Regions from separate parts of the Sphingomonas sp. PEI4 genome, predicted to be linked through region 1. Evidence: riboswitches for the same ligand, from Rfam matches in the RefSeq annotation. Region 1 holds a riboswitch; each other region holds the start of a gene.

Region 1 (6,739 bases):
TGCGGACGACGGCCATGCCGGTTGCGTCATCCACAGCATCCGGCCGCTATGCTCAATCCAAAGCTTTGCGTTCATCCCCTCGAAGATCGCGCGGTAGGATTCATACTGCATCATCTGCGCCTTGCGCTCGAAATCCTCGAGGCTGGTGCCCGGGCCGAAGCGCTTGGCAAGCACGTCCATATACGTCTTCACCGCGCCGTTCCCGGTCTGGTGCCAGTCGTGATACGCCCACGCGTCGCTGATCGGCCATTGATCGGCAGGCGCCATCGCGCGCTTCCATGCCTCCAGCGTCGGCAGCGACGGCGTACCGCTCTCGACCGAGAAACCCTTGGCATGCTCGGTGAAATACTCGACCGGCGGCCGCCAGTTATACGGCCCGGAATTCTGCAGGTTCACCCGGTTGGACGAGCCCATGTAGAGCCGCGTGCCGTCTTCCTTGTCGATCAGCGTCTCCAGCGCCTCGTTCAGGATCGGTTGCGGCACACCTTCGTTGCGACCGAACCAAACGACGATCGACGGATGGTTCCGATACCGCTTCACGACGTCGGTCGCGTTGGTCATGAACAGCGGCACGTCTTGGGCCTCGATGTTGTAATCCTGCGTCGATTCCCAGAAATCGTTGAGGATCATCAGACCGTATTCGTCCGCCAGGTCGTAGAAGGTGTCCTCGGTATTCTGGCCGACCCAGTTGCGGATGATGTTGAGATGCGCGTCCTTGTGCAGGCGGAAGAACGGCTCCAGCCGCGTCCGGTCGACGCGCTTCATGAAGTCGTCCATGCCGATATTGCCGCCCCGCGCGGCGATCTTCACGCCGTTCACGCGGATCACGAGATAGGGCGACAGGCCGTCCTGATCCTTGATCGGCGTCACAGCGGGAGACTTGTCCGCACCGGCGACGAAGCTCGCCGCCCAGCCGTTCGCAACCTTGCGGATGCCGGTATGCGAACCGTCGACGATCCGCTCACCACGTTGCCGCGCCTTGGACAGATCGATGCCGACCCGGTCGAGGTCGCCGTCCTTGTCCATCAGCGAGATGTCGTACGTTACCTGCCGGATCCCGAACCGGACATGCTTCGTATCGCTGGTCGCGCCGTCCACGGTTATCGTGAGGGTAAGGTCGTGCAGCGCAGCGTCGCCATAGCCGTTGGGCCACCAGAGCTTCGGGTTGCGTACCGAGAGCTGCGGGAAATCGGCGGGTTTCATCACGACATTGGCGGACTGGCCGGCCGTGAGCGTCACCGGCTTTTCAACGACGATACCATCGAACGCGGCGCGCAGGGTCGCGGTCACGGTTCGATCGGACGGATTCGAGACGGGCACGCCGATCTCTATTTCCGCGACGCTGTTGTCCGCCTTGGGCAACGTCGTGACGACCTGCGCATCGCCTAGCGTCGCGATACCGGTCGCGGTCAGCGTCACGCCGCGCCACATGCCGATATTGCGGTCGCGGATGCTCGGAATCCAGTCCCACCCCTCGGTCGCGACGAAGGTCGGGCCGTCCAGCATCATCATGCCGCCATTCTCGCCGACGCCCGTGGTCAGCGACTCCTCGTGCGCGATGCCCGGATGCGGCGGCGGCGACACCTTCACCGCGACCGCGTTGCGCCCTGGCAGCAGCTTGCCGGTCACGTCGAACTGGCCGCGCACGAACGCGCCCTTCATGGTCCCGATCGGTGCGCCGTTCAGCCACACCTCGGCGCTGTAGTTGACGCCGTCAAAATTGAGCATCTGTCGCTTGCCCGCGGTCGCGGCTGGCGCGTCGAACTCGGTGCGATACCAGTAATCCTGTCGCGCCAGGCTTTCCGGGATCGTCATGTTGTTCAGCCCGAACGCAGGGTCGGCATAAACACCGCGATCGACCAGCGTCGTCAGGACCGTGCCCGGCACCGTCGCGACGTACCAGCTCGACGCATCGAACCCTGCACGGCTGAGCGTCGCGCCGGGTGCGGTCACCTTCGGCGCCTCGGCCAACCGCCAGCCCGCGACCTTCCAGGCGCCGTCACGCAGCGGCGCGATCGCGGGTCCGGTCGGCAGCGGCTTGGCAACGGGGGCGGGGAAGGGCGCCTTCGACACCGGCCGGGTCCAGGCATCCTGGGGCGTGGTCTGACCGGACATCTGGCGCACCTGTACCGGCCACGCCGGGCTGCCGTTCTGGTAGACGATCGACGCACTCGGCTTGGTCGTCGATCGGGCCTTCACCGCGTTCGCATCGAGCGCACCCGCCTGCATCGCGAAGCCCGACACGCGACCACCGAACGGCGCGATCGTCGCGACCGACGGTACGGGCGCGGCGGTCATCCGGCGTTGCGCGACCGGTCGGCCGTCGACGTACAGCCGTGCCAAACCATCCTCGACGGTCGCCGCGACGTGATGCCAAACCCCGGCCGCGATCCGCGACGGCGCGATCAGCGTACCGGTTTCGGTGACGAGGCTCGGGCGCCCCTTGTCGAGCGCAAGATAGCGGCGCGGTCCGTTCGCGATGTCGCCGAACCCCGCAACGGGCACGATGCCGTCGCGGATCGTCCCGGGTTCGATCCACCCCGACAGCGTCCAGCTTGGTGCGTCGATCGGCTTGGCAGTGTCGCCACCGATGATTGTCTTGAGGGGCGCGCCGCCAGCAGGCGCCGCCACGTTGAACGGCCCATAGGTCTGGGCCGACGCGGCGGTCGCGCAGCATAGGGCCAACATGGAAATCGTGCCCGCGAACACCCGCTTGCCCATTGATCATCCTCCCGTGCGGAATCTGACGATGCTCCGCGATTGGCGATCAACATGACGCGGCGCCGCGAAAAAGCCAAATTGAATTACGAATTGTTTGCGATCGATAGGGGCGCCGCCGACCATGCTTTGCCGATGCGCGTATTGGCAGCGTTGCGAAAGCAGGATACCCAACCGGGCAGGTGGCGGATCAACGCCGCCTGCATGATCGCGTCGGTGCCCTTCGGGGCTTGATTGGGAATGCGGTGCGGTGGGGTTCGCCCCGCCAATGCCGCGGCTGTCCCTGCAACTGTAAGCGGCGAGCGAAACGCACGGGCCCTTCGACTGGAGGGCAGCCACTGGGCCGTAGAGCCTGGGAAGGCGTGGCGTGGAGCTTTGACCCGTGAGCCAGGAGACCTGCCGGCGTCTGGTCGCTCTTGTCCCGGTCCAGGGGGTGGCCGAGGCACGGTGAACGCCGTCTGAGCGACGACACGCGCGGCAGGGGCCGCACGGCGACGCGCGTCGGCCGCTCGTGGCGTCCGGTCTTCACGTGTCCCGGCCGTTCGCGGCAGGCCCCCGTCCTCGTCGGACGCCGGGGAGTTCTGCATGACGACGTCGACGATCGATAGACGGGCCGACAGACTGGCCGACAGGCAGGCTGGCAGACCGACGCGGACCGCCACCCGCAGGCGGATCGGCTGGATGTTCGCAGGCCTGATCGCCGCCAACATCGCCGCATGGGCCTGGGCCTTCTCGCTGTTCCACGCGCAACCGCTGATGCTGGGCACGGCGCTGCTCGCCTGGGGCCTCGGCCTGCGCCACGCGGTCGATGCGGACCACATCGCCGCGATCGACAATGTCACGCGCAAGCTCATGCAGGACGGCCAGCGCCCGATCGCGGTCGGTTTCTGGTTCGCGATCGGCCATTCGGGCATCGTACTGATCGCGGCCGTCGCGATCGCGCTCACCGCCAGCGCGCTGTCGCAGTTCGAGGCGTTCAAACAGGTCGGCGGCGTGGTCGCCACCGTCATCTCCGCCGTGTTCCTGTTCACGATCGCGGCGATGAACCTCATCATCCTGCGCTCGGTCTGGCGCACCTTCGGCCACGTTCGCGGCGGCGGGACCTATGTCGAGGAGGACCTCGACCTCCTGCTCGGCAACCGGGGACTGCTCGCGCGGCTGTTCCGGCCGATGTTCCGCCTCGTCACGCGAAGCTGGCACATGGCCCCGCTCGGCTTCCTGTTCGGTCTCGGGTTCGACACTGCCACGGAGGTCGCTATCCTCGGTCTTTCCGCAAGCCAGGCCGCCGACGGTCTCTCGATCGGCACGGTGTTGGTGCTCCCGGTTCTGTTCGCGACCGGCATGGCGCTGGTCGACACGGCGGACGGCGTCGTCATGCTCGGCGCGTACGAATGGGCGTTCGTGAAGCCGATCCGCAAACTCTATTACAACATCACCATCACGCTGATCTCCGCCATCGTCGCTATCGCGATCGGCGGGATCGAGACGCTCGCGCTGCTCGGCGCGAAGCTCGGTTTGTCAGGCGGGATCTGGGACGTCGCGACGGCACTCGGCGAGAATTTCAACGGTCTCGGCTTCGCGATCATCGGCCTGTTCGTGCTGTGCTGGGTGCTGAGCTTCGCGATCTACCGCTGGAAACGCTTCGACGAGATCGAGGTCGTGCACGGATAGCTGGCGGCGTAACGCAAAGTCCGTTAGTTCGCGTTCGTGAGGGTTGGTTCGACCGAACCTCGTTGATCGCGCTGGTGCCCTTCGGGGCTTGAATGGGAATGCGGTGCGGAAGGGGTTCGCTCCTCCAATGCCGCGGCTGTCCCTGCAACTGTAAGCGGTGAGCGACACGCACGCGCCCTTCGGGGCAGCCACTGGGCCTTAGGCCTGGGAAGGTGTGCGAGAAGCTTCGACCCGCGAGCCAGGAGACCTGCCAGCGCAACGGTCGCTCTTGCTTTGATCCAGGGGGTGGTCACGGCACGGTACTCCGTTTGAGCGACGAACATGTACGGCTGCAAGGCTGTGCGTGCGTGTGCTTTCAGACGTCGAGGAGTTTCATAATGTCCGATCTTTCAAAGGTCCCCGTCACCATCGTCACCGGCTTCCTTGGTGCCGGCAAGACCACGCTGATCAGCCACCTGATCCGCAACGCGAACGGCCGCCGCCTCGCCGTCGTCGTCAACGAATTCGGCACGCTCGGCATCGACGGCGATATCCTCAAAGGCTGCGCGATCCCCGATTGCCCGGCCGAGAACGTGATCGAACTGGCGAACGGCTGCATCTGCTGCACGGTGGCGGACGACTTCATCCCGACCGTCGAGGCGCTGCTCGCGCTCGACCCGCGGCCGGATCACATCCTGATCGAGACGTCCGGCCTCGCACTGCCAAAACCGCTGCTCAAGGCGTTCGACTGGCCCGCGATCCGATCGCGCGTCACCGTCGACGGCGTCATCGCGCTCGCCGATGCCGAGGCGGTCGCCGCCGGTCGCTTTGCCCCCGATGTGGCCGCGCTCGACGCCCAGCGCGCCGCCGACCCGAGCATCGATCACGAGACGCCGTTGTCGGAGGTGTTCGAGGACCAGCTAGCCTGCGCCGATCTCGTGCTGTTGACCAAGGTAGATCTCGCCGGTCCCGAAGGCGTAGCCAAAGCGCGCGCGGTGATCGCCGCCGAATCCGCCCGCCCGCTCGCCGTGATCGAGCTAACCGATGGCGTGATTGATCCCCGCATAATCCTGGGTCTCAACGCCTCCGCCGAAGACGACATCGCCGCCCGCCCGTCGCACCACGACGGCGAGGACGATCACGAGCATGACGATTTCGACAGCGTCGTCGTCGAACTAGGCGAGATCGCCGACCCCGCCGACCTCACCGCAAAGATCGAAGCACTCGCCCGCAACGCCGACATCCTCCGCGTGAAGGGATACGCCGCGGTCACCGGCAAGCCGATGCGCCTGCTCGTCCAGGCGGTCGGCGCCCGCGTCCGCACGCAATACGACCGTCCGTGGCGCGCAGGCGAACCCCGCCGCACGCAACTCGTGGTCATCGCCGAACACGACCGCATCGACGAGGCCCGCATCAAGGCCGCGCTGGACGCCTGAGCCACGATGCACGTCGTCTTCCGCGAGACCCACGGGCTGGAGGAAAGCGCGGTCCCTCAGGACCTCGCCCAAACCCCCGCGGATCTCGTCGTCCTGTCCTTCTCCGACGGCGACCTCGGCGCATTCGCCGCGGGCTGGAGACGTGCGGACGCCGCCGGAAGCCGTTTGCCCTCGCTACGCCTCGCGAACCTGACCGCGCTCCAGCATCCGCTCTCGGTCGACACCTATGTCGAGCAGACGCTGGCCGGCGCGAAGGGCATCCTGATCCGGCTGATCGGCGGGCGCTCCTATTGGAGCTACGGCCTGCAACAGGTCGAAAACCTCGCGCGGGAGAAAGGCATCGCGCTAGCGGTTCTCGCCGCAGACGGGCGCATCGATACGCGCCTCGACGCCGCATCGACGATCCCGCTCTCGACGCTGCGCCGCCTGGCCCATCTCTGCGACACCGGCGGCGCGGTCGCAGCCCAAGCGGCGCTGGCCCAGTTCGCGCTGGCCGCCGGCTGCTACGCCGGCCCCGTCACCGGCGTCCGCGCGATCGCCGATGTCGGTGGCTGGCAACCGCATGATGGCGTGACCTGCCCGGCGGCGTTCGCGCTCAATGCGAACCGCCCCCGCATCCTGATCGTCTTCTACCGCTCCTACCTGACCGCCGCCGACCTCCACCCGATCGAAGCCCTCCACGCCGAACTGACCGCGCGCGGCTTCGACGTAATCGGCCTGTTCGCCCCCTCGCTTAAAGCGCCCGACGCAGGCGGCTGGCTGAGCCGGTGGGTCGAGGCCCTGAAGCCCGCCGCGATCGTCAACGCCACCGCCTTCTCCGCACGCGGCGCGATCGACACCACCCCGCTCGACGCCGCCAACGTGCCGGTCTTCCAGATCGCGCTGGCCACCTCCGACCGCGCAGCATGGCTCGGCGCAACGCGAGGCCTGTCCCC
Region 2 (6,739 bases), 180 kb from region 1:
CTACGGGTGCACGCATATGGACACCATCCACACGGTGACGCCGAGCGCGAAGGGCTGTCAGGAGTGCCTCCGGATCGGCAGCGAATGGGTACATCTGCGGCTGTGTCGGGAATGCGGCCATGTCGGGTGTTGCGACGATTCCCCGCACCGCCACGCGACCGCGCACTTCCACGCGACGCGGCATACGATTATCGAGGGCTATGACCCGCCGGAGGGCTGGGGCTGGTGTTTCGTCGACGAGACGATGGTGGATTTGCCGGACCAGACACCACAGGTCGGGCCGATCCCGCGGTATGTTTGAGGGGGCGGAGGTGCTTTCGTTGCCGGGGTCGCTCGACGATACTTGCCGATAGATATCCAGCACTGAGGAGTACACAGGACGGACTGTCCACAGGTCTTCCCCCCCGCCGACCTCCGCCGGGGAGGTGCTTGACGGGGAAGCGTCAGCGACGTCGATCAAAGGCGTCAGCGAGTTGAGCCTTGGTACGTTCGCAAACTGCGTCGATATAACGAAGCGCTCCACACCGCTCCTCCCGCGCTTGCCTCACCGCGGACGGAAGGGTAGCCGACCCCATCGGTAAAGGCGTGAGTGATCGAAATGCGGCGTTTGATGATGGGCTTCGTGGCCATTGCGGCCCTGGCGACCGCGGGGACCGCGCAGCCGGCAAAGCGGGCGGTACAGCGCGCCGAACCGGGACCCAAGCCGGGCTTGGTACGCGTCCGCATCGTTACGTCGGAGGGCCCGATCCTGCTGGCGCTCGATGCCCGCCATGCGCCGAAGACGACCGCGAATTTTCTCGCCTATGTCGATGACGGGCGGTTCGACGGGACCGACTTCTACCGCGCGAGCCGCCAGAAGTCCGCGCCGAAGCTCGGCTTCATCCAGGCGGGCATTCGCACCGACGCGCGGCGGATCCTGCCGCCGTTTCCGCTCGAGACCACTGCGATGACCGGGATCAAGCATCTCGACGCGACGATCTCGATGGCGCGGGGGATGACGCCAGCGTCGGCTGGCGGCAATTTCTTCATCACGGTCGGGCCGGCGCCGGCGATGGACGCACGTGCGGGCTATCCGGGCTATGCGGCGTTCGGGCATGTCGTCGCTGGGATGGACGTGGTGAAGCGTATCCTCGCCAAGCCGACCGGCGGCGGGATGGACGCGTTCAAGGACCAGATGATCTTGAAGCGTGTCGCGCTGGTAAGTGCGCGGCGGCTTGACGGGGTGGCCAAGCCGACGGGGCTACCGCGGGCATGGTTGATCGAGACGGGGCCACGGCGGCGTAAGTGAATAGGCGGGCGGCGGGCCGCACCTCGACCAGCACCGCGCCCTGTGTTGCTTAGTTCAATCGGGGGGAGCGTAGCCTCCTCCGCACGCGTCTGCCGCAACCGCGGACGCCATCCACGTCCGCACCGCCCTGGCGAAGGCCGGGTGGGACTGTAAAGTTCGTCCCGCTAGTCACGTGCTTAGAACAGTCGCCGCAACCTTCTCAGTTCTCCCGCGAAGGCGGGAGCCCAGGGTAACGGACGCTAGCGTCTGTGGGTCCTGGACCCCCGCCTACGAAAGGGGTTTATGCCGTGAGGCTAAGCGCAACCGCTTCGGCAACCTTGATGCCGTCGACCGCGGCGGAAAGAATGCCCCCTGCATAGCCAGCGCCTTCGCCCGCCGGGAAAAGCCCCGGAGTGTTGAGGCTTACAAAGTCGTCGCCCCGCGTGATCCTCACCGGCGATGACGTCCGCGTCTCGACTCCGGTGAGCACTGCGTCGGGATGGTCGTAGCCCGGAATCTCACGCCCGAACGCCGGCAGTGCCTCGCGGAGCGCCGTAATCGCGAACTCCGGCAGGCACTCCGACAGGTCGGTCATGTGGACGCCCGGCTTGTACGACGGGATCACGGAACCGAGCGCCGTGGAGGGCCGACCGGCGAGCAGGTCGCCGATGCGTTGCGCTGGCGCCTTGTAGTTCGAGCCGCCGGCGACATAGGCGCGCGATTCCCAGTGGCGTTGCAGTTCGATCCCGGCAAGCGGGTGGCCGGGATAGTCGCGCTCGGGGTCGATGCCGATCACGATGCCCGAGTTCGCATTGCGTTCGTTACGCGAATATTGGCTCATGCCGTTGGTCGCGACGCGGCCTTCCTCCGAGGTCGCCGCGACGACGGTGCCGCCCGGGCACATGCAGAAGCTGTAGACGGTGCGGCCGTTCTTGCAGTGGTGCGACAGGCTGTACGCCGCCGCGCCGAGATCGGGATGGCCCGCACAGGGGCCGAACCGTGCTTCGTCGATCCACGACTGCGGATGTTCGATGCGGACGCCGATCGAGAAAGGCTTGGCCTCGACGTGCACGCCCTTCGCATGGAGCATCTCGAACGTGTCGCGCGCGCTGTGGCCGACCGCGAAGACGACGTGGTTCGCTTCGAGATAGTCGCCGGTGCTGAGGTGGAGGCCGCGAAGTTGTCGGGCGCCTGCCTCCTCGACGATGTCGAGGCCGTCGACGCGGGTCGAGAAGCGGTATTCGCCGCCGAGCGCCTCGATCGTCGCGCGCATGCTCTCGACCATCGTAACGAGTCGGAAGGTGCCGATATGCGGGTGCGCTTCGGTCAGGATTTCGGGCGGCGCGCCGGCCTTCACGAACTCGGTCAGGACCTTGCGGCCGAGGTGGCGCGGGTCCTTGATCTGGCTCCAGAGCTTGCCGTCGGAGAAGGTGCCGGCGCCGCCCTCGCCGAACTGGACGTTGGATTCGGGGTTGAGGACGCTTTTGCGCCAGAGCCCCCAGGTGTCCTTGGTGCGTTCGCGGACGACTTTGCCGCGGTCTAGGATGATCGGGCGGAACCCCATCTGCGCTAGGATCAGGCCCGCGAACAACCCGCACGGGCCCGCGCCGACGACGACCGGGCGGGGGCCGGTATAGCTCGCGCCGCCCTTGGTGACGAAACGATACCCCGTGTCAGGCGTGCGCTGGACGTGGCGATCCTTGCGGAAGCGCGTGAGGACGGTGTCCTCGTTCTTCAGCGTGACGTCGACCGAGTAGACGAGCTGGATGTCCATCTTGTCACGCGCATCGTGCGCCCGCCTGGCGATGGTGTAGCGGATCAGGTCGCGCGGGGTGACGCGCAGGCGATCGCGGATCGCGGCGGGGAGCGCTTCGTCGGCGTGGTTGAGCGGCAGCTTGAGGTCGGTGATGCGGAGCATGGTGGACGCTCTAGCGCCACACGTCGCAATCCGCCATCGGGAGGACGAGAGGACATGATCATGCGGACCGACGACGAGCAGAATGCCAAGAGCGCCAAGCGCAAAGAGGTTCAGGACCGGATCGTCGCGAGCAAGACGATCGAGAAGGGCCTGATCATCGTCCACACCGGCAAGGGCAAGGGCAAGTCGACCGCCGCGTTCGGCATGGCGGTGCGGATGATCGGGCATGGGCGCAAGGTCGGCGTTGTGCAGTTCGTGAAGGGCGCGATGGCGACCGGCGAGAAGGCGGTATTCGACGCGTTCCCAGACCTGTGCGAGTTCAAGCCGATGGGCGAGGGGTTTACCTGGGACACGCAGGATCGCGCGCGCGACATCGCGGTGGCGCGTGAGGCATGGGACGAGGTGAAGCGGATGATTGCCGATCCGTCCTATGCGATGGTTGTGGCGGACGAACTGAACATCGTGTTGCGGTATGAGTATCTACCGGTGGACGAGGTGCTGGCGGTGTTGGCGGGGAAGCCTGAGATGACGCACGTCGTGGCGACCGGGCGGAATGCGCCGGATGCGCTGATCGAGGTGGCGGATCTGGTGACCGAGATGACGCAGGTGAAGCATCCGTTCCGGTCGGGGGTAAAGGCGCAGGCTGGGGTCGAGTTCTGACGTAACTCAGCAACTTAACGGAACGCTACAATCAATGTCCGTCATCCTGACGAAAGTCAGGACCCAGGGTAACGGATGGCGACTTTCGTGGCTCTGGGTCCCGACTTTCGTTAGGATGACGGGCGGGTGCGAAGACCGCTCGCGGGGTTCTGACTCCCATAGCGGCGCCTTGCATGACCTTCTCCCCCCGCGTATCGCTCTACGTGCGACAGGTTTTCCCAAGGCGGCAACGCTTAGGGAAATGAAAATGGGAACGGGAAACACCCGGCTGCCCCTGCAACTGTACGCGGCGAGCCATCGTGCCTCATGCCATTGGGATACTCCCGAGAAGGCTGCGCGGACGGCGTTGACCCGCGAGCCAGGAGACCTGCCCGTCGCGGTCGTCTTTCGTCCGGCCAGGGTGCGCCGAACGGACGGGTAATACCCCGAGCGACGACATCGCTTCGCGTCACGCGGAGGCAGGGGGCATGTGCCTTCAGCCTGCCGCGCGGTGCGGGTCCGACTGTCCGAAGGGGTTCCGATGCCAAGTTCACGTCATGTTGCTATCGTCCGGGAACGGACATGCTGAAGCCAGTCGAAGACGGCGTTGCGGTGGTCGCGTGCAATACGTGCCGCCATTCCACCGATGCGCGCGACGACGGTGAAGGCGTGCGCGGCGGCGCGCGGCTCGTCAGCGCATTGAAGGCGGTGCAAGCGAGCGATCCGGCCTATGCCGACGTTGCGGTGCAGGAGATGCCGTGCCTGTTCGCATGCCAGGATTTCTGCACGATCCACCTGCGCGCACCCGCAAAGGTCGGCTACGTTCTCGGGAGGTTCGAGCCGACCGAGGACGCCGCGCGTGCAATCCTCGATTACGCACGGCTGTACGGCGAAAGCGCGTTCGGGCAGGTGCCGTTCAAGCAATGGCCGCAGGGAGTGAAAGGGCATTTCATCACCCGCACGCCGCCCGCCGGGTTCGTCGTCGAATGACCTGTTTCCCAACCTCCGGGGCATTCCTGGCGTCCTTGCGTGCCCTGCCTCAACCGGATGAAACGGCTCGATCCGCGGCGGTGGCGCGTCAGGGGCAACTGACCAAGCCGCCGGGCTCGCTCGGGCGGTTGGAGGAGATCGCGGTCTTCATGGCCGGCTGGCAGGGCCATGAACGCCCGCGCCTCGATCGCGGCAGGGTGGTGGTCTTTGCCGGTAATCACGGCGTCGTCGATCGCGGCGTCAGCGCATTTCCAGCTTCGGTCACTGCGCAGATGGTGGCAAATTTCGAGCATGGCGGCGCGGCAATCAATGCTCTGTCGCGCGCGGCGGGGCTCGATCTCAAAGTCGTTTCGCTCGATCTCGATCGGCCGACCGCCGATTTTGCGATGGCCGCTGCGATGTCGGAGGGCGACTGCCTCGCCGCGATCAACGCGGGCGCGGCAGCCGTTGCGGACGCGCCGGATCTGATCGTCCTCGGCGAAATGGGGATCGGCAACTCGACCTCGGCCGCGGCGCTGTGCCTTGCAAGCTTCGATGGATCGGCACGCGACTGGGTCGGGCCCGGTACCGGCGTTGACGACGACGGCATGGCGCGCAAGATCGCGACGGTGGAGGCCGGGCTGGCGCTACACCGGGACGCGCTGACCACGCCGTTTGAGACGCTGCGCAGGCTTGGTGGTCGAGAGATTGCCGCGATCGCAGGAGCGGTCCTCGCGGCCCGGATCGCGGGCGTTCCCGTCATGCTCGATGGCTTCATATGTTGCGCCGCGGTCGCGCCGATCGCGGCGGCATGCCCGGACATCCTCGCGCATTGTCTTGCCGGCCACGTATCTGCCGAGCCGGGTCATGCGCGTCTGTTGCAGGCATTGCGGCTCGATCCCCTGTTGTCGCTGGGCATGCGGCTCGGCGAGGGAAGCGGTGCGGCGACCGCGACGCTGCTCGTTCGCGCGGCGCTGGCGGCACATGACGAGATGGCGACCTTTGCCGAGGCGGGGGTCTCGGTCGCGTGACCGGCTCGCACATGCTGTACCTGATACGGCATGGCGCACCGACGCGCGAAGGGCTCCTGCTGGGCCGAACCGACGAGCCGGTAACGGATAAGGGCATTGCCGCCTGTCTGGCACGGACGGCTACGCTGGACGTTCTACGGATCGTGACGTCGGACTTTGCACGGACGCGCGACTGTGCGTCGGCGATCGCGGCCTCTCGGGCGATCGAGTTCGATGTGGACCCGCGGTGGCGCGAACTCGACTTCGGGGCTTGGGACGGGCTGTCACCGGCAGATGTCGATCCGGCGGCGTTGGCGCAATTTTATGACGATCCGGACGCGGCCCCTCCACCGGGCGGGGAGCGCTGGTCCGCACTCCAAGGCCGCGTGCACGACGCGCTTGCCGATTTGCCGCCGGTCGCGACGCTGGTCGTTACGCATGGCGGCGCAATTAGGGCCGCGCTCGCGAATCTTTGCGGGTTCGAGCGGCGACAGATCTGGGCGTTCAACCTGCCCTATGCAGCGCTCGTGTCGCTGCGAATCTGGCCCGGAGAAGAGCGGACCGTCCAGATCGTCGGGCTCGCGACGTGAGGCGGATGGTTGTCGCTTTCGGCTTCCTGACGCGCTTGCCGATGCCGTGCGTGACCGTCGGGCCAAGCGGTTTTGCCGAGGCGATACGCTTCTACCCGATCGTCGGACTGGCGGTCGGCGTTCTGGTTGCGGCGGCTGGATGGCTCGGTGCGCTGATCGACCCGTGGGCAGGCGCCTGTGCCGCGCTGCTGACGTGGGTCGCAGTCACCGGCGCGTTGCATCTCGACGGATTGGCCGATCTTGCCGATGGTTTGGGTGCGGCGCACGGTGACCAGTCGCGGCTGCTGGCGGTGATGGCGGACCCGCATATCGGCAGCTTCGGCGTCGTCGCGATCGTCAGCCAGAT
Region 3 (6,739 bases), 1.3 Mb from region 1:
GCACCCGACAGCCCGAGCGTGGCGCCGAGCGCGAGGCCGAGCACCGCACGCGGTAGGCGCAGTTCGAGGATGATCCACCAGCGCGGGTCGGTCGAGAACCAGGCGTCGAGCGGTACCCAGACTTTCCCGCAGCCGAGCGACAGGCCGAACAGGAGGATCACGAGTAGGCCGAGGACGATGAGTTTGAGCGTCCGGGTCATCACAGGTCCACCGCAAGTATACCGACCACCGCCGCCACCCCGGCGAAGGCCGGGGCCCAATTGGGGGACGATCTCGACGGCGCACGGCCCTCAGTTACTTCGGCCATTCCAATTGGGCCCCGGCCTCCGCCGGGGTGGTGTAGGTGCCGCATCACAGCCCCGCCCTTATCGCGGCGAGCCGTTCCAGCACCGGTGGGATCGTAGGCCCGCCGCAATTGATCAGGACGCGCGGGAAGAGGGCTTGGGGCGTATGCGGCAACAGGCGGTGGCGCAGCGCTGTCCCACGGCTTCCTCGCTCGGAGGCGATCACGACGGCGGGCGGCTGCGTCACGATCGTCTCCGCGGACAGCGTGCCGGTATGCGTCAGGCCGTAGGTCGCGGCAGCGTTGCGGAAGCCGACGCGCGTCATCATGTCGTTCAGCAACGTGCTCCCCCCGGTCGCGAGATCGCCGCTGATATAGAGCAAAGCGCCAGGGGAAGCGCCGTCCTTGCGGCTCCAGCGCGCCACCGCCCGGTCGATCTCGGCATTGATCCGCGCGCCGCCCATCGGTGCTCCGGCGGCGCCGGCGATCTGCGTGACCTGCGCCTGGCTCTCGGCGATCGAATCGGGGATGCCGACCAGCAGCGTTTTCAGTCCGGCCCGCGCATAGGCCGCCTGCGTCGCGGGCGGCGTATAGGTGCTGGCGATGACCAGATCGGGGTGCAGCGCGATCACCTCCTCCGCAGTCCCCGCGATCCCGCGAAACCGGCGCGCGACGGCGATCGGGATCGAGGTCGCGGAGGGATCTTGCGAATAATGGCTGATCGCGGCGATCCGTGCGGGCGGCAGGATGCGAACCAGCACCGAATCCGCACACGGGTTGGTCGAGACGATCCCCCCGCCGCCACTCGCAACCACACCCGGGGGCTTGGCGCAGCCCCCGAGCAGGAGCGCGATAAGGATCGCCGCGCGCTTCACTTCAGGCGCAACCGCACGCCGCCATAGGCCGCACGGCCGTAATTGCCGTAGCCCGCGATCGTCTCGTACCGTGCGTCGGTCAGGTTATCGACCCGCCCATAAACCACGAACCGCTCGCCGATCGGCAGTTCCGCACGCACGCCAGCCAGCGCATAGCCGTCGAGACGCGTGGTGTTGCCGACGTCGTCGAAGCTGTCGCCAACCATCGTCACGGTGCCGCCGACCGACAGGCCGAACGCGAACCGGTAATCGGCGTCGACGCTCGCGGTCTGCTTGGGACGCCGTGCAAGAGCATTGCCGAAATTGTCCCCGACCGAGCGATTCTCGGTATCGATATAGCTGTAGTTGGCGGTCAGCGTCAGCGCGTCGACCGGGCGCAGCGCGAGCGTGAATTCGACGCCGTCCACTTCGGCACGTGCGACGTTGTCGTAGACGCCGAACGGGCGGTTGGCGCAGATCGAACCCGGTGTCGTCAGCTCGGCCGGGCTGCAATCGCGGAAGTCGATCTGGTTGCGCGTGCGGCGATTGAAATAGGTCACGCCAACGCGGCCACGATTGCCGAGGAACGCCTGCTCGACACCGACGTCGAAGTTGCGCGCGGTTTCCGGATCGAGGTCGCGGTTCCCGTAGTCCGAGAAGAGCTGGTACAAGGTCGGCGCCTTGAAGCCCTCGCCGTAGCTCGCGCGGATCGTCGTGCCGGTCCGCAACGCCAGCGCAGCGTTCGCACCGAATGTCGTGTGGCTGCCGAAATCGTCGTGATCGTCGTTGCGGATGCCGCCGGTGATCGTGAGGATGTCGAGCGGCTTGACGATCAACTGGCCGTATACGCTGGTGATGCCGGTATCGGCGAAGGTGAAGCCGTCGTTGAAGCGGCTGTTTTCGCGCTCGACGCCCGCGACGACGCGGACCTGGTCGAGCGGGCGGAAGTCGCCTTGGTATTCATAGCGTTCGCTGCGGCCGCGACCGATGAATGACGGATCATTGCCGAAGCTCGGATCATAGTTGTCGCGGTTGATGTCGGCGATCGTGAACGCCACGCGATTGTTGAACCGACCATCGGCAAAGTTCGCATGCAAGCCGGCATAACCGTATGCCTCGCGCGTCTTCGAATATTCGGGGGTGTCGGCGAACACGTAATCCGGTGCCGGGAAGCCGTCGATCTCGACCTTGCTGTCCGCGAAATAGCCGCGCAGGTCGAGGCCGATCCCCGGCGCGAACTCGACCCCCACTCGCCCGGTCGCACCATATTGGCGATAGCCGTCGCGCTCGGTGCCGCTGGCCGCCGACGAGATACCGTCGGTGCGCAAATATCCGCCGGTCAGCGATCCCGACACCGGACCCGATTTGCCCGAGACGCCCGCGCTCGCGAACACGCTGTCGGCATAGCCATATTCGGCGTTGGCGCGGGCTTGCACGCCTTCGGCCGGCGCGGCGGTGATGATATTGACGACCCCGCCGATCGCCTGGCTGCCCCAGGGCACCGAGTTCGGCCCGCGCAGAATCTCGATCCGCTCGACCGAGCTCGACAGGAGGTTTCCGAAGTTGAAGCCGCCGCCGGTCGACGAGGGATCGTTGACGCGCACGCCGTCGATCACCACCAGCGTCTGGTCCGCCTCGGCGCCGCGGATGCGGACGCTGGTCAGCGCGCCGACCGTGCCGTTGCGCGTCACCGTCACGCCGGGCGTGGTCGCGAGCAGGTCGGATACGACGGTGGTCTGCCGACGCTCGATCTCGGCGCGGTCGATCACGGTCACCGCTTGCCCGATCTCGCTCAGCGGTTGCGCGGCGCGAGTCGCGGTGACGACGACTTCGGGGGCGTCGGAGTCGGGAATGTCCTGCGCATAGGCCGGCAACGCGATCGTTGCGGCGCTCAGGAGGAAGAAGAATTTCGTCATGGGGCACGTCCTGGCAGAACCGCCCGCGACCATTCGCGGGAACGGCAGACGTCTCTCGCTCGAGGAAACCCGGCTGGACCGGAGCACTCGTCCGCGCCGGACACCCGCCCGCGCAGTGGATCGACCGTGAGAGGCAGGTCTCCTGGCTTCCGGGTCGCCGCGCCCACCCCGCCTTCCCAGGTCAAAACCCAGTGGCATATCGGGGTGGCCGCTATCCGGTCACAGTTGCGGGTACAGCGCCGGCTTTGCGGATGGGGTCATGACGACCGGCCCGCGCACCGACTTCCCTTTTTGATCCCGTCGCCGGGAACCCTTCACGAGCGTGCCACTAGTCGCGTGTCCTGCACGGGTCAACGTGGGGACTTATCCTCCCCCGCAAGAGGGAGGTCGCGCCGCTGGGGTAGGCCGGCTGACTAGCCATCGTGCCACCCCGGCGGAGGCCGGGGCTCAAGTGGGGAACGGCAATAACGGAGCGCGGTGCCTCGTTATCTCCACCTTTCCAATTGGGCCCCGGCATTCGCCGGGGTGGTGGTTCTCACGGAACGGCAGCGCCCGCCCAGATTGTTCTCCCGCGAAGGCGGGAGCCCAGACTGGGTCCCCGCCTTCGCGGGGAAACACGCTGTCTTCGTTTCCCAGGCGGGGCAGCGGATTGAATATCAGCGCCCCCCGTAGCGCAGCCCCACCCAGATCGTCCGCGGCGTAGCGCGCTCGACGATGTTCGCCCCGCTGATTCCAGCCTCGACCCGCTCGTCGAACAGGTTCTCCCCGCGCACTTCAGCGACCAGCGAGCGCATGATCGGCAACGCCGCATACGCATCCAGCGTCGTTGCGGCCCCAAGCACACGCGTGTTCTGGTCGTCGTCATACTGCCGCCCGATATGCCGCACCGTCAGCGACACCGCCGCCGCATCGCGCCGCCAGTCGACCGTCCCCGACACCTGATCGCGCGGCGTCTGCGCCGGCCGCAAGCCATCGAGCGCGGCCGTGATCCCCGATCCCTCGACCTTCGAATTGGTGTGCGACCACGACGCCTGCACGCCGAACGGTCCCGGTCGGTACGATGCATCCAGCTCGAACCCATGCGCGCGGATCGCGTCGAGGTTCTGGCGGACGCGGTAGGTTGCGACACCCGGCAACATCTGCGGCGGGTTGGTCGTCGTTACGTTGGCGATCGCGTCTTTCAGCCGGTTATAAAAATACGTCGCAGCGATACTCACCCCCGGCGCCGGCGTCAGCGTCACCCCGCCCTCGACCCCGGTCAGCCGCTCCGGCGATAGGAGCGCGTTCGCCGCGGTCGCGTCGTTGCCGACACGGAACGGCCGGTACAGTTCGTTGAGCGTCGGCAACCGCCACCCGCGATACCCGGCCGCCCGCAGCGTGATCGCCTCGACCGGCTGATACGCCACGCCCGCGCGCCCGGTCGCCTCGCTGCCGTCGCGATCCGCGTACCGAAGATTGGTCAACGCCGCGCCACCCGCCAGCGGCCGCTCCGACAGATAGCCGCCATCGATCGACCACCAGTCCACCCGTCCCCCGAGACTGAACGTAAAGTCCCCCGCGACCACGCTCCCATCGGCGAACACACCAGTCGTCGTCGTGCTCCCCCCAGCCTCGCGCCGCCGCGTTGGCACCGCAGACACGAACGTATAAAGCTCCTGCGTCTTCCCGCTCACATCGCGAACATCCGCCCCCAGTCTCAGCGTGATGCTCTCCCCCAGCGGCGGCAGGATCTCGATCCGCCCGCCTAGCCCGGTCGCTGGCGTATTATACTGGTTCAGCGACTGGATCGCCGTCGTCCGCGCGGCGTTGATGCTGCTGAAGCTGCTCGCGAACGCCCGCGTCTGCAGATACGCCAGCGCCGAATACCCCCAGCGCCCGCGCCCGATCAACCGGACGCTTGCATCCGCCCCCTCGCTCTTGTTGTCGGTAAAGTCGCTGCCCCGGTCGCGCCGATCGGTGAACGCACTGGCATTCATCTGCAATTCGGTCTTCGCGTCGATGCCGACCACCGTCCGCAGCGCGCCCGATGCCTGCTCGTACGGTGCAGGGCGATCGACGATCCCGCGGCTCTCCTCGACCGTCGGCGTAAAGCCATCGCCCCGCGCGTAAGCTCCGGACACAGTTGCAAACCCCGATCCGCGTACCAGCGCCGCTGACCCCTGCGCATCGACCGAATCCCGGCTGCCATACGCAACGCTGCCCTGGAACGGCGCCGCCCGATCCGGCGTCGCACTCTCCAGCTCGACCGTCCCGGCCAGCGCACCCGGCCCCTGATACCCGCTGCCGCCACCGCGCGTCACGCGGATGCGCCCGAGCCGCCCCGTCGCATAGGCCGGAAACGCGACCCACCCGCCGAACGGATCCGCCTGCGGCACGCCATCGAAGATCAGCAGCGCGCGGCTCGACGCGTTGCCACCGATCCCGCGCAGTGAAATGCCCTGGCTGGTCGGGTTGGCACTGCGCGAGTCCGATCGACGAAACTGCTGGAGCCCCGCGACGTCCGCCAGCACGCTCTCCAGCCGATTGCTCGCATTAGCCTGGATCCGGGCGCGATCGATCGTGACGATGTCGTACGCACGATCGCCGGGCGCATCGGCAAGCCCGCGCCCGGTGACGACGATTTCGGCCGGTTGGCCGGCCGGCGCGACGGTCGTTTGTGCGACCGCGCTGCCGGACGAAAGCAACACGAAGACGAGCGTAGAGAGCGAGATACGGATCATTGCCGCCGCATGGCAGCTTTTTCGCTCGCCCGGAATACGCCTCCGACGTCAGGCCGCGCCAAGCTTCGCGGCGTTGCGCGTAATCGCCGCCGCACCCGCCAGAACGGCCGCATCCTCGACGAACCCCGTCGGCGTCTGGCCGTATTTCGACATCGCCGCCATCCGCGCACGCCAGCCGGGATAGGAGGCCGCCACTGCGGTCAGTCCGCCGATCGCGGCACCAATCCATCGCTGCCGTCGCGGGACGAGCGATGCACCCGCGATCGCCGAGGTGACGAACCGCGCGGCAAGGCCGATCGCGACGATCCGGTCGGGCGCGGTCTTCTGCTTGTCCCCCGCCATCTCGCCGATCGCCAGCGCCAGCGCCCCCGCCGCGACGACGGGATGCGCCAGCAGCTTCGGTGCACCATTGTCGGCGGGCAATTCGTCGCGGGCGGCGGCGATGGCGACCGCGGCGAGCGGCGTCATCGCGCGCTGGCCACCGACGAGGCCCATCAGGAAGGATGCGAGCATGATGATCTCCGAAAAAAGTTTCGTGCCATCAACGCGCGCCGAGCCAGACGGGGTCCGCCGTTGGAGCCACGCACAGCCGGAGGACATCGCCGGCGCCATCGCGTTTTTGGCTAGCGCCGACGCGCACTATATAATCGGGGTCAACCTGCCGGTCGACGGCGGCCTGTCCGCCTCGAACGGCCAACCGGCGCTCTCCTGAGCGCGAGAGGATCACCATGACCGACTACAAGAAAACCGACGAGGCGATCGCCAAGCTCACCCCCGAGCAGTTCCACGTCACGCAGCAAAGCGGCACCGAGCGGCCGGGCACCGGCGAGTATCTCAACACGCGCGAGCCCGGTCTGTACGTCGACATCGTCTCGGGCGAGCCGCTGTTCGCGTCCGCCGACAAGTTCGATTCGCATTGCGGCTGGCCGAGCTTCACCAAGCCGATCACGCCCGAGCACGTCGCCG

The links. A riboswitch is a leader RNA that binds a small molecule or an ion and turns the genes downstream of it on or off. The one in region 1 is predicted to bind cobalamin.
Region 2: another riboswitch for cobalamin. It lies ahead of AC1MLZ_RS01245 (DUF1636 domain-containing protein); the one in region 1 lies ahead of AC1MLZ_RS01990 (HoxN/HupN/NixA family nickel/cobalt transporter).
Region 3: another riboswitch for cobalamin. It lies ahead of AC1MLZ_RS08255 (TonB-dependent receptor plug domain-containing protein); the one in region 1 lies ahead of AC1MLZ_RS01990 (HoxN/HupN/NixA family nickel/cobalt transporter).

What each region holds. Positions count from the first base shown of each region.
Region 1 is NZ_CM155258.1:456,662-463,400, forward strand. It holds gene AC1MLZ_RS01980 (glycosyl hydrolase 2 galactose-binding domain-containing protein) at 1-2,688, opposite strand, end outside; gene AC1MLZ_RS01985 (hypothetical protein) at 2,761-2,952, shown strand; cobalamin riboswitch at 2,918-3,136, shown strand; gene AC1MLZ_RS01990 (HoxN/HupN/NixA family nickel/cobalt transporter) at 3,400-4,389, shown strand; cobalamin riboswitch at 4,445-4,658, shown strand; gene cobW (cobalamin biosynthesis protein CobW) at 4,767-5,804, shown strand; gene cobN (cobaltochelatase subunit CobN) at 5,811-6,739, shown strand, end outside.
Region 2 is NZ_CM155258.1:277,517-284,255, forward strand. It holds gene AC1MLZ_RS01225 (UBP-type zinc finger domain-containing protein) at 17-301, shown strand; gene AC1MLZ_RS01230 (peptidylprolyl isomerase) at 599-1,288, shown strand; gene AC1MLZ_RS01235 (NAD(P)/FAD-dependent oxidoreductase) at 1,569-3,185, opposite strand; gene cobO (cob(I)yrinic acid a,c-diamide adenosyltransferase) at 3,240-3,845, shown strand; cobalamin riboswitch at 4,039-4,234, shown strand; gene AC1MLZ_RS01245 (DUF1636 domain-containing protein) at 4,407-4,814, shown strand; gene cobT (nicotinate-nucleotide--dimethylbenzimidazole phosphoribosyltransferase) at 4,811-5,824, shown strand; gene AC1MLZ_RS01255 (histidine phosphatase family protein) at 5,836-6,393, shown strand; gene cobS (adenosylcobinamide-GDP ribazoletransferase) at 6,399-6,739, shown strand, end outside.
Region 3 is NZ_CM155258.1:1,803,756-1,810,494, forward strand. It holds gene AC1MLZ_RS08245 (FecCD family ABC transporter permease) at 1-200, opposite strand, end outside; gene AC1MLZ_RS08250 (ABC transporter substrate-binding protein) at 352-1,158, opposite strand; gene AC1MLZ_RS08255 (TonB-dependent receptor plug domain-containing protein) at 1,155-3,053, opposite strand; cobalamin riboswitch at 3,169-3,383, opposite strand; gene AC1MLZ_RS08260 (TonB-dependent receptor) at 3,710-5,773, opposite strand; gene AC1MLZ_RS08265 (DUF4126 domain-containing protein) at 5,822-6,286, opposite strand; gene AC1MLZ_RS08270 (SDR family oxidoreductase) at 6,288-6,485, shown strand; gene msrB (peptide-methionine (R)-S-oxide reductase MsrB) at 6,502-6,739, shown strand, end outside.